Regions from separate parts of the Streptomyces sp. NPDC053513 genome, predicted to be linked through region 1. Evidence: predicted binding sites of a transcription regulator. Region 1 holds the regulator's gene; the other holds the start of a gene.
The links. Region 1 encodes HspR, which represses chaperone genes until heat shock. Its sites were predicted from a motif close to TTGAGNNNNNNNNNCTCAA; they were not measured.

Region 1 (5,979 bases):
TCGCTGCCGAAGGACGAGGTCGACCGGATGCGCCAGGAGGCCGAGCAGTACGCGGAGGAGGACCACCGCCGCCGCGAGGCCGCCGAGACCCGCAACCAGGGCGAGCAGCTCGTCTACCAGACGGAGAAGTTCCTCAAGGACAACGAGGACAAGGTCCCCGGCGACGTCAAGTCCGAGGTCGAGGCCGCGCTCGGCGAGCTGAAGGAGAAGCTCAAGGGCGAGGACACCGCCGAGATCCGCACCGCCACCGAGAAGGTCGCGGCCGTCTCGCAGAAGCTCGGCCAGGCCCTGTACGCCGACGCCCAGGCCGCCCAGGCCGCCGGCGGCGACGCCGGTCAGGCCCAGGCGCAGGACGACGACGTCGTCGACGCCGAGATCGTCGACGAGGACAAGCCGAAGGGTGGCGCTGCCTGATGTCGGAGGAGACCCCGGGCTTCGAGGAGAAGCCCGACGTCCCCGCCGACGGCACGCCCGAGGAGACCGAGGCCGCCGACTCCGCCGACCAGGCGGAGGGGGCGGCCCCGGCCGGGGACGCCACTGACGTGGCTCTGCTGGCGCAGCTGGACCAGGCCCGCACGGCGCTCACCGAGCGCACCGGCGACCTCCAGCGGCTCCAGGCCGAGTACCAGAACTACCGCCGCCGCGTGGAGCGGGACCGGGTCACGGTCAAGGAGATCGCCGTCGCGAGCCTCCTGTCCGAGCTCCTGCCCGTGCTCGACGACGTCGGCCGGGCCCGGGACCACGGCGAACTCGTGGGCGGGTTCAAGTCGGTGGCCGAATCGCTGGAGACCGTCGTCGCCAAGATGGGTCTGCAGCAGTTCGGCAAGGAGGGCGAGCCCTTCGACCCGACGATCCACGAGGCCCTGATGCACTCGTACGCGCCGGACGTCACCGAGACGACCTGCGTGGCGATCCTGCAGCCCGGGTATCGGATCGGCGAGCGGACCATCCGTCCCGCCCGCGTGGCCGTCGCCGAGCCCCAGCCGGGCGCCCAGGCGAAGGCGGAGGAGTCGGATGACTCCGAGAAGGACAGCGAGTAACAGCCGTACCCGCACGCGGGAGGAGGGACGTCGATGAGCACGAAGGACTTCGTCGAGAAGGACTACTACAAGGTTCTCGGCGTCCCCAAGGACGCCACCGAGGCCGAGATCAAGAAGGCGTACCGGAAGCTCGCCCGCGAGAACCATCCGGACGCCAACAAGGGTGACGCGAGCGCCGAGGCGCGCTTCAAGGAGATCTCCGAGGCGAACGACGTCCTCGGCGACCCCAAGAAGCGCAAGGAGTACGACGACGCCCGCGCCCTCTTCGGGAACGGCGGTTTCAGAGCCGGCGGTCCCGGCGCCGGAGGTTCGTTCAACTTCGACCTGGGCGACCTCTTCGGGGGCGCCCAGGGCGGGGCGGGCGGCTTCGGCGGCGGCGGACTCGGCGACGTCTTCGGTGGACTGTTCAACCGCGGCGGGGGCGCCGGTCGCACCCAGCCGCGGCGCGGCCAGGACATCGAGTCCGAGGTGACGCTCAGCTTCACCGAGGCCATCGAGGGCGCGACCGTGCCGCTGCGGATGTCCAGCCAGCAGCCGTGCACGGCGTGCTCGGGCACCGGCGACAAGAACGGCACGCCCCGGGTGTGCCCGACCTGCGTCGGCACCGGGCAGGTCTCCCGCGGCAGCGGCGGCGGCTTCTCGCTCACCGACCCGTGCGTGGACTGCAAGGGCCGCGGCCTCATCGCCGAGAACCCCTGCGAGGTCTGCAAGGGCAGCGGGCGGGCCAAGTCCTCCCGCACCATGCAGGTCCGCATCCCGGCGGGTGTCAGCGACAACCAGAAGATCCGTCTGCGCGGCAAGGGAGCGCCGGGCGAGCGCGGCGGGCAGAACGGCGACCTGTACGTCGTCGTGCACGTCGACGACCACCCGGTCTTCGGTCGCAAGGACGACAACCTCACCGTCACGGTGCCGGTCTCCTTCTCGGAGGCGGCGCTCGGCGGCGAGATCAAGGTGCCGACCCTCGGCGGCCCCGCGGTCACCCTCAAGCTGCCCGCGGGCACCCCGAACGGCCGGACCATGCGCGCCCGGGGCAAGGGCGCGGTCCGCAAGGACGGCACGCGCGGCGACCTCCTGGTGACGGTCGAGGTGGCGGTGCCGAAGGAGCTGGACGACAAGGCACGAGAGGCCCTGGAGACCTTCCGCGAGGCGACCGCCTCCGAGGATCCGCGGGCCGAGCTGTTCCAGGCCGCGAAGGGAGCGTGACCCGGTGGAAGGGCGCAGGCGTAATCCGTTCGAACTGACCGACGAGTCTCCGGTGTACGTCATCTCGGTGGCGGCCCAGCTCTCCGGGCTGCACCCGCAGACCCTCCGGCAGTACGACCGCCTCGGCCTGGTCTCCCCGGACCGCACGGCCGGGCGGGGCCGCCGCTACTCGGCCCGTGACATCGAGCTGCTCCGCCAGGTGCAGCAGCTGTCGCAGGACGAGGGCATCAACCTGGCCGGAATCAAGCGGATCATCGAACTGGAGAACCAGGTCGCGGCGCTCCAGGCCCGCGTGTCCGAGCTGTCGGCGGCGGTCGAGGGCGCGGCGGCGACGCTGCGCCAGCGCGAGGCCCAGGTGCACGCCTCGTACCGCCGGGACCTGGTTCCGTACACCGATGTGCAGCAGACGAGCGCCCTCGTGGTGTGGCGTCCCAAGCAGCGCGGCGAGTAGCCCTTCACCTCGTCACGGCAGAGGCCCCCTCCCCGGTGGAGGGGGCCTCCGCCGTGTCCGGGGCCGTTCGGGTGTCCCGTCGGTCGTTCCGATGTCCCGTGGGTCGTTCCGACGGCCCGTCGGTCCTTCGGACGGCCCGTCGGTCGTTCAGCTGTCCCGTTCGAGGATGCCGGACTGGGCGATCAGATAGCCGAGCTGCGCGCGGCTGCCGCTGCCGAGGGCGGCGGCGAGCTTGGCGATGTGCGCCCGGCAGGTCCGCACGTTCATCCCGAGCCGGCGGGCGATGGCCTCGTCGACGTGCCCCTCGACGAGGAGCCGGGCGATGGAGCGCTGGACGCCGCCGATGCCGTCCGTCTTGATGTCGTACGGGATCTCCTCCCGTATCGGCACCGCCAGCTGCCAGAACTGGTCGAAGACGCCGCCGAGGTAGGCGACCAGACCGGGGTGGCGCAGCTCCAGGGCGACCTGGCGGTCGCTGCGGGCCGGGATGAAGGCGACCTCGCGGTCCACGATGATCAGCCGGTCGATGATCTCTTCGAGGGTGCGGACCTGGACCTCGGGGCCGACGTGCTCCAGATAGGTCAGCGTGAGCTCGGTGTGGCGCGCGGTGTGCTGGTAGAGCGTGCGCATGCTGATGCCGCGCCCCAGGAGCGGGGAGACGCGGTCGAGGGCCTCGCTGAGGGCCTGGGCGGGCCGCCCGCCGCCCGGCTGGACGGTGAGGAGCTCCTGGCGGCAGTTGGCCACGACGCGGTCGAGGGTCGAGTTGATGCGGTCGATGCCCTCGAGGACGGTGATGGCGTGGGTGGAGAGGGAGTCGTGGGCGCTGATGGCCATGAACGGCTCGAAGGCGTCCGACAGGGCGACGGTGCGCCGGCGGCGGTCGAGGATCTCGCGTTCGATCGGCTGGAGCAGCTGGGCGAGGGCCGCGGAGGGGGGAACCGGACGCAGCCACTGGGCGTCGTCGGGGTCGGGGTGGAGCAGGGACAGGTCGAGGAGGCAGGGTGCCTCGACCGCCTCTGACCGGGGTATTCGGCCGGTGCGCAGAGCGGCCGCGTACAGCTCGGAGCCCGCTTCGCACAGTTCGGCGTGCGAATGAGGGTGACCTGTTTCGTCCGCTTGTTTCCGCATATGTACACCCCCAGGCTCCTGCATCTCAGGAACATGATGCCTGGGTTTGGTGGTGCAGGCGCAGAGAGTAAGCCATCGTCTTACTCGCGGGGGTTGGAAAAGAGACGTTGCCTTCAAGTGAGGTTGCTCGGTGATGATGAAGAAGCTCATACGCGCGGCGGCCGGATTCGCCTTCATCGCGGCCGCCACAGTGGGCGCGGGAGTGGCCCTCGACCCGGGCTGGCACTCGGAGCCGGCGCAGGTGCAGGCCGCTCAGCTCGACCCCGGTTGGCACCTGGCCGACGCCACGCTCGTCTATGACCCGGGCTGGAGCGTGGCCCCCCAGCAGGACCCCGGCTGGAGCTAGTCGGGACATGAATGTTCCCGATGACCCCAGGTTCCGCCGGGAGATGGCCTCGGCCTATCGCTCCGGCTGGCACTTCGTCGATCTCGCCACGGCAATCCCCCACCGTGGCGACTCGCTGAAGGTCACCCTCTTCGGAGAGCCGATCGTCGTCGCCCGTGAGCAGGACGAAGACGTCCGCGCGTACCGCTGTCTGCGCCGTCCCCGCGGCGCTCCGCAGCCCATCCGCTGTGCCATCCGGTACGGCATGATCTTCGTCAACCTCGATCAGCGGGACCACCAGCTGATCGAACCGGAGGCCATCACCGCCACCCCCCGCAGTGCCTGAGCGATTCCCCCGTCGTTGTAGATCGCTCCGGCACTTCCCCCACACAGCGGCGCCATCGCGGACCTGAAACGCGATGGCGCCGCTGTGCTTTTCCCTGCCCGCCGCGCCCTTCCCGCCCCCTCAGGCGCGGCCCATGGCCCGGGTGAGGGCGATCTCGATGACGACCCGGTCCGGGTTCGGGCTCGGCGTGCGGCCGTAGCGCTCGGCGTAGCGGGCGACGGCGTCCTCGACGACCTCCGCCTCCGTACGGATCCGGGCGACGCCCTCCAGGGTGGCCCAGCGCCCCTTGTCGACCTGGCAGACCGCGACCCGCGCGCCCTCCGCGCCCGCCGCCAGGACGTTGGCGACCTTCCGGCTGTTCTTGTTGGTGATCACGCGCGCGTACCCGCCCTCGGGGTCGTACGTGACGCCGACCGCGACGACGTGCGGGGTGCCGTCCGGGCGCGGGGTGGTCAGGGTGCACATGTGGTACTCGCGCCAGAAGCTCAGGTACGAGTCGGAGGGGTTCCTGGGGTCTGTGGCCATGCCCGGAAACTACCCGCGGGAGGGCGCCCTCCGACACCTTGAGCGGAGTCGACTCAACTTTGTGTACCCTGGAGAGGTCATAGAAGGAGAGGACCCACGAGAACCCAGAAGGAGCACCGCACGTGGACGCCGAACTGACCAACAGGAGCCGGGACGCGATCAACGCGGCGAGCAGCCGCGCCGTGTCGGACGGACACGCCGACCTGACCCCGGCCCATCTGCTGCTCGCGCTGCTGACCGGTCAGGACAACGAGAACATCACCGACCTGCTCGCCGCCGCCGAGGCCGACCAGGCGCTCGTCCGCGCCGGTGCGGAACGGCTCCTCGCCGGCCTGCCGAGCATCACGGGGTCCACGGTCGCGCCCCCGCAGCCCAACCGCGACTTCCTCGCCGTCCTCGCCGACGCCGACAGGCGCGCCAAGGAGCTCGGCGACGACTTCCTCTCGACCGAGCACCTGCTCATCGGGATCGCCGCCAAGGGCGGCCAGGCCGGTGAGATCCTCGACCGGCAGGGCGCGAGCGCGAAGAAGCTGCTCGACGCCTTCGAGACGAGCAGGGGAGGACGCCGGGTGACCACGCCCGACCCGGAGGGGCAGTACAAGGCGCTGGAGAAGTTCGGCACGGACTTCACCGCCGCCGCGCGCGAGGGCAAGCTGGACCCGGTCATCGGCCGCGACCACGAGATCCGGCGCGTCGTCCAGGTGCTGTCCCGCCGCACCAAGAACAACCCGGTCCTCATCGGCGAGCCCGGCGTCGGCAAGACCGCCGTCGTCGAGGGCCTCGCCCAGCGGATCGTGAAGGGCGACGTCCCCGAGTCCCTGAAGAACAAGCGGCTCGTCGCGCTCGACCTCGGCGCGATGGTCGCCGGCGCGAAGTACCGCGGCGAGTTCGAGGAGCGCCTGAAGACCGTCCTCTCCGAGATCAAGGAGAGCGACGGCCAGATCATCACCTTCATCGACGA
Region 2 (5,979 bases), on a different contig from region 1:
GCGGGCGAACTCCATTGCGAGCATCTTCGGTGTGGCCGCGGGCGGAACGGTGACGTAGACGACCGGGAGCCGGTTGCGGTCGTGGGGGTGTCGCTTGCGGACGGCTAGCTCGTGCGCCCGCCCCAACTGGGTCAGGGCGGTCGTCTTCCCGGTGCCGGAGGCACCGGAGAGGATCACGCCGCGGCGGGCGGAGATCTGATTGCGGTTGAGCTGGATCAGCAACCGGGAGGTGGCGGTGACCTTGCGGATGACCGGGGTGTTCACCATCGGTAGAGCGGCGTGATACTCGCGGCGACGTTCGTCCACGTGCATCTGTTCCTGCGGGATCAGGGCCGCTCGTTCGCCAGCCGTCAGCAGGCGGGGCGGAACCGGCTCATGGCCGACGAAATGATGCCACCCCTCCTTGGTGGTCAGCGGGTTGTCGGGCGGAACCTGTGAGGCCGCGTCCGTGTCAGGGGCGGACGGGGAGAACGTGCTCATAGCCACCTCTCGGCTTCTGCGTGAGCGTCGAAGATCCCGAACTCCACCGTGGTCACGGGCAACTGGACCTCGGGCGCCGGCTCCGCGCGGCGTTCGGCCTCGGGTGCCGCTGCGGGCGCGGGGACGGCGCGGGCCGTGCGGGTGCGGGCGACCACCTTGGCCGACCTGGTGTCAGGGCCGTGCTCGGCGCGGGTGAGTAGACCGTCCAGGGCACGGGCGACGGCCGTTTCGTTGGTGTCGTCCAGTCCGGCCTCGGCTGCCAATCGGCGCGCGTGTTGCCAGGTGAAGTCCGCGAACGGCGCGTTCACCAGCGGCCACTGCGTCCACGGCACGGTGATCCAGCCGCCCGTCGTGCGGACGAATACCTGGGACAGGTCATAGGGGTCGTAGTGCACTTCCCAAAGACCGCGCTTGGCGGTGATCCCGGAGTGCTCGCGCCGATGCGGCCCCAGGTCGGGGCAGTCGTAGGTGCGGTAGCTGATCTGGATGCCGTAGTCGTTGATCGCTCGCCAGGCCACCGGCAGCAACTCCAGGTAGTCCTCGCCGCGGAGCACGAGCGGCAGATAGCCGCAGGCCGCCACCAGCGAGGCGTACTTGTCGTTCGGCGACATCGCCTTCTTCGGGCGGAACGGGTCGCGCAGAGCGGTGTGCGGCCTGGCCTGCCAGCCAGCCAGCAACCACTCATCCAGCAGGTCCTGAAGCTCCGGAACCGTCCAGACGGCCTGGTCCTCGACCTTCTCGCCGCGGCGGGAGACATCCCGCCCGGTGTAGCCGGCCAGGTGCTGGGTGAACAGCGTGTTGATCGAGGAGAACGTGGCCTCCACGATCGCCTTGTCGGTCGGCGTGCGCGGACGCGCCCGCTGCACTGAGATGCCGAGTCGTTCGCAGGCCCGCAGGAACGTGTCGGAGACGAAAACCTTCCCGCCGTCGATGACGACCGTGTCCGGCACGATCACCGGTTTCGCCGCGGCCTGTTCCATCCGCGCGTCCACGTCCAGCAGCCGCAGGTGCGGCATCCGCGACGCCGCCATGCGCAGCGAAGCGGACCAGCCCGGCCGCATCGGCTCGGGCACCAGCATCCGGGCCAGCAGCAGCGAGGCGTCCACCGCTTTGGTGCCCACCGGTCGCAGCACTGCGGCGCAGACCGTGCGGGTCGCGACGTCGACCGCGATCGTCAGATCCGCGCGGGCCGTCAACCCGGAGTCGAGCACCACCATCGCGTCCAGCGGGGTGGAGTCGATCTGCACCTGTTCCCCGGGCCGGTCCGCGAACGTCGGCGTGAATGGCCCCTGCGGGCGGTTCGCCGTCTGCCGCCGCGTGACCGCCGAACCGAAGGTGTGTCGACCGGTGGAGAGCGCGTCGACCAGCTTGTAGAGGGTCCGCTGGCTCGGCAGCGGAACCACCCCCTCGCCGTGGGTGGCCTCCACCAGCTTGACCACCCGGCGAATCAGCCGTGACCGGGTCCCCGTCGAAGTGTGCGTCTCCGTGTCCAGGACCTCCTGGACGGCCGCGACCAGCCGGGCGTCCGCCCGCCCCGTAGCCTCCCAGGTCCGGGTCGCCCGCTGGTCCACCAGCCCCCAGAGCCCCTGCTGGACGTAGCGCGACCGTCGGTTCTGCACCGTCCGAACGGTGACTCCTAGCTCGCTCGCCTTCGCGGCCATCCGTTCCATCAGGGAGTAGACAGCCGGGTCATACCCAGGGCGCGGCTCGGTGCCCGCCACGGCATCCGGCGGCAGCCCGGTCTCGACCTCCACCATGTGCCGTTCCCATTCCCGTGCAGCCTCCCGGACCGACTCCGGCAACGTTCCCAGGAGCCCCGACGGCTCCAGCGCGGGCAGCGGCTCCGTGCCGGTGACGGCGAAGTCCGGCGCCGCCATCAGATGCGAGGCCAGCACCACCGATTCCGCCCCGGCCTGCGACCGCAGCCGCACAGACGTACCGGCGAGCCCCACCACCTGGTGGTCCTCGTTGTCGTAGGTGATCCAGTCACCGGGCCGCAGCACGGCCCCACGCTTAGTAGCCACCGGTCACCCCCGCGGACACCGCCGTCGCCGAATGCAGCGGAACCGACATGTCCACGGTCAGCTCGTGCGTCCACAGCAGATGGAACAGCACCGGCAGCACCGCGATCTCATCACCCACCGACGACGCCCCGTCCATCAGCGGCCGCGGTTCCGTGAACGCCGCCAGCAATCCGCAGACCACCGGCTCCAGCCGATACCGGGGGTGCCGGTAACCGGCCAGCCAGCGCACATTGCGCAGGACGATCGTGTCCGGGTTCCCCACCAGCCGGAACTCCCACCCAACCTGCATGCAGGCTGCTTGCGCCGCCTCGAACTTCGCCACATCCCTCGGCTTGCGGCGGTCCGCAGGCCGGCAGTCGACCACCACCGCAGTGCCGTCCTCCCGGCGGGCGAAGTAGTCCGGCGCGTGAGAGACGCCCCTGCCCGCCTCCGACTGCCAGAACAGCCAGAACGGCTGCGAGGAGATCCCCACGACCGACGGATCGAAGTCCAGCAGCATCACATGATCGCGCTCCAGCCAGGACTCGTATCCGATGTGACCGCCGACCGTCGCCGACCACCACAGGCCCGGCAGATGGCGCTGTCCCTTGTACGACTTGAACGCGCGTACCGGCGCTACGTCCTCGAACCGCACCGCCCGGGCATCCATCAGCGGCAGGCGGAACTCCGACCCGCACCGGTCGGTGTACGCGACCTCAAACCCCTCCGCCGGCGGCCCGGAGACACCACCCGGCAGAACCCCTAACGCACGTGCCACGACTCGCTAACCCCACCCCGCGACGAAAGGTCACTCTGCAAGGCGAACGAGCACACGAAGAGTAAAGCTGCGAAACGAAGAGACCGGCGTCACAGGACAGTGCGGGGGTGATCGCTCAGAGCGAACGGGCGTCCGGGAACATCCCGGGGCTCACAAGCATTGAGTGCACATAGCTCAACTTGACTGCCGAAGGGGAGATCATGGCTTCTGAGTCCATGGCGTCCGTGCCGCTCACTCTGCCTGTGCTGCCGCTCGACGACGAGGTCGTGCTGCCCGGAATGGTGGTGCCGCTGGACCTGTCCGACACCGACGTACGGGCCGCCGTCGAGGCCGCCCAGGCCGCGGCCCGCACCGGCACGGGCAAGCCCCGCGTGCTGCTGGTGCCGCGCGTCGACGGAACCTACGCGGCCACCGGCGTCCTGGGCGTCGTCGAGCAGGTCGGCCGGCTGTCCGACGGCGACCCCGGCGCACTGATCCGCGGCCTCGGCCGCGTCCGCATCGGCGCCGGAACCACCGGTCCCGGCGCCGCCCTCTGGGTCGAGGGCAGCACCGTCGAGGAGACCCTGCCCGACCCGCTGCCCGGCTCCGTGACCGAACTGGTCAAGGAGTACAAGGCGCTGGCCACCAGCTGGCTCAAGAAGCGCGGCGCCTGGCAGGTCGTCGACCGCGTCCAGCAGATCGACGGCGTCGGCGCCCTCGCCGACAACTCCGGCTACTCGCCCTTCCTCACCGTCGAGCAGAAGGTCGAACTCCTGGAGACCGCCGACCCGGTCGCCCGCCTCAAGCTCGCCACCGCCCAGCTCCGCGACCACCTCGCCGAGCAGGACGTCGCCGAGACCATCGCCAAGGACGTCCAGGAGGGCGTCGACAAGCAGCAGCGCGAGTTCCTGCTCCGCCGCCAGCTCGAAGCCGTCCGCAAGGAGCTCCGCGAACTCAACGGCGAGTCCGAGGGCGACGAGTCCGACGACTACCGCGCCCGCGTGGAGGCCGCCGACCTGCCCGAGAAGGTGCGCGAGGCCGCCCTCAAGGAGGTCGAGAAGCTGGAGCGGGCCAGCGACCAGTCCCCGGAGGGCTCCTGGATCCGCACCTGGCTCGACACCGTCCTCGAACTGCCGTGGAACGAGCGGACCGAGGACGAGTACGACATCCGGGGCGCCCGCGCGGTCCTGGACGCCGAGCACGCCGGCCTCGACGACGTGAAGGAACGGATCACCGAGTACCTCGCGGTGCGCAAGCGGCGCTCCGACCGCGGCCTCGGCGTCGTCGGCGGCCGCCGCGGCGGAGCCGTCCTCGCCCTCGTCGGCCCGCCCGGCGTCGGCAAGACGTCGATCGCGGAATCCGTGGCCCACGCCATGGGCCGGAAGTTCGTCCGGGTCGCCCTCGGCGGCGTGCGCGACGAGGCCGAGATCCGCGGCCACCGGCGGACCTACGTCGGCGCCCTGCCCGGCCGGATCGTCCGCGCCGTCAAGGAGGCCGGCTCGATGAACCCGGTGGTCCTGCTCGACGAGATCGACAAGGTCGGCTCCGACTTCCGCGGCGACCCCGCGGCGGCGCTCCTCGAGGTCCTCGACCCCGCGCAGAACCACACCTTCCGCGACCACTACCTGGAGGTCGAGCTCGACCTCTCCGACGTCGTCTTCCTGGCCACCGCCAACGTCCTCGAAGCCATCCCCGAGGCTCTCCTCGACCGCATGGAGCTGGTGCGCCTCGACGGCTACACGGAGGACGAGAAGGTCGTCATCGCCCGCGACCACCTGCTCCCGCGCCAGCTGGAGCGGGCCGGCCTGGAGCCGGGCGAGGTCGTCCTGGAGGAGGCCGCGCTGCGGAAGCTGGCCGGCGAGTACACCCGCGAGGCGGGCGTCCGCACCCTGGAGCGCTCGATCGCCCGGCTGCTGCGGAAGATCGCGGCCCAGCACGAACTGGGCGACCGCGAGCTGCCGTTCACGGTCGGCGCCGACGGCCTGCGGGAGTTCATCGGACGCCCGCACCACGTGCCGGAGTCGGCCCAGGACCCGGCGGAGCGGCGGACGGCCGTGCCGGGCGTCGCCACCGGGCTCGCCGTGACCGGCGCGGGCGGTGACGTCCTCTTCGTGGAGGCGTCCCTCGCCGACCCGGAGACGGGCGCCGCCGGTCTGACCCTCACCGGTCAGCTGGGCGACGTGATGAAGGAGTCGGCGCAGATCGCGCTCTCCTTCCTCCGCTCGCACGGCGCGGAGCTGGAACTGCCCGTCACCGGCCTGAAGGACCGGGGCGTGCACATCCACTTCCCGGCGGGCGCGGTGCCCAAGGACGGGCCGAGCGCGGGCATCACCATGACGACCGCCCTCGCCTCCCTGCTGAGCGGCCGGCTCGTCCGCACGGACGTGGCCATGACCGGCGAGGTCTCCCTCACCGGCCGGGTGCTGCCGATCGGCGGCGTGAAGCAGAAGCTCCTCGCCGCGCACCGGGCGGGCATCACGACCGTCGTGATCCCCAAGCGGAACGAGGCCGACCTGGACGACGTCCCGGCCGAGATCCTGGAGAAGCTGGAGGTCCACCCGGTGACGGACGTCCGCCAGGTCCTGGAGATCGCCCTCGCGCCGGCGGTGCTGCCGGTGGAGGTGGCGGCGTAACTCCCCACGTTCCGGAGCGGGGTGCCGACCGCGGCACCCCGCTCCGGCGTGCCCGGGTGCCGTTTACCCGGATGTCAGCCGGGACTGGCATGCTCGTACGCATGAA

Region 2: the regulator HspR is predicted to act here: its motif matches at 3,421-3,439, upstream of lon (endopeptidase La).

The regions. Positions count from the first base shown of each region.
Region 1 covers NZ_JBITXP010000002.1:441,791-447,769, forward strand. Annotated here, with positions in the region: gene dnaK (molecular chaperone DnaK) at 1-414, shown strand, start outside; gene grpE (nucleotide exchange factor GrpE) at 414-1,040, shown strand; gene dnaJ (molecular chaperone DnaJ) at 1,074-2,243, shown strand; gene ACIGW4_RS05275 (heat shock protein transcriptional repressor HspR) at 2,248-2,694, shown strand; gene ACIGW4_RS05280 (helix-turn-helix transcriptional regulator) at 2,842-3,822, opposite strand; gene ACIGW4_RS05285 (hypothetical protein) at 3,956-4,168, shown strand; gene ACIGW4_RS05290 ((2Fe-2S)-binding protein) at 4,176-4,493, shown strand; gene ACIGW4_RS05295 (pyridoxamine 5'-phosphate oxidase family protein) at 4,614-5,018, opposite strand; gene clpB (ATP-dependent chaperone ClpB) at 5,141-5,979, shown strand, end outside.
Region 2 covers NZ_JBITXP010000009.1:212,062-218,040, forward strand. Annotated here, with positions in the region: gene ACIGW4_RS18185 (AAA family ATPase) at 1-480, opposite strand, end outside; gene ACIGW4_RS18190 (Mu transposase C-terminal domain-containing protein) at 477-2,483, opposite strand; gene ACIGW4_RS18195 (TnsA-like heteromeric transposase endonuclease subunit) at 2,494-3,261, opposite strand; gene lon (endopeptidase La) at 3,462-5,873, shown strand; gene ACIGW4_RS18205 (DUF4240 domain-containing protein) at 5,975-5,979, shown strand, end outside.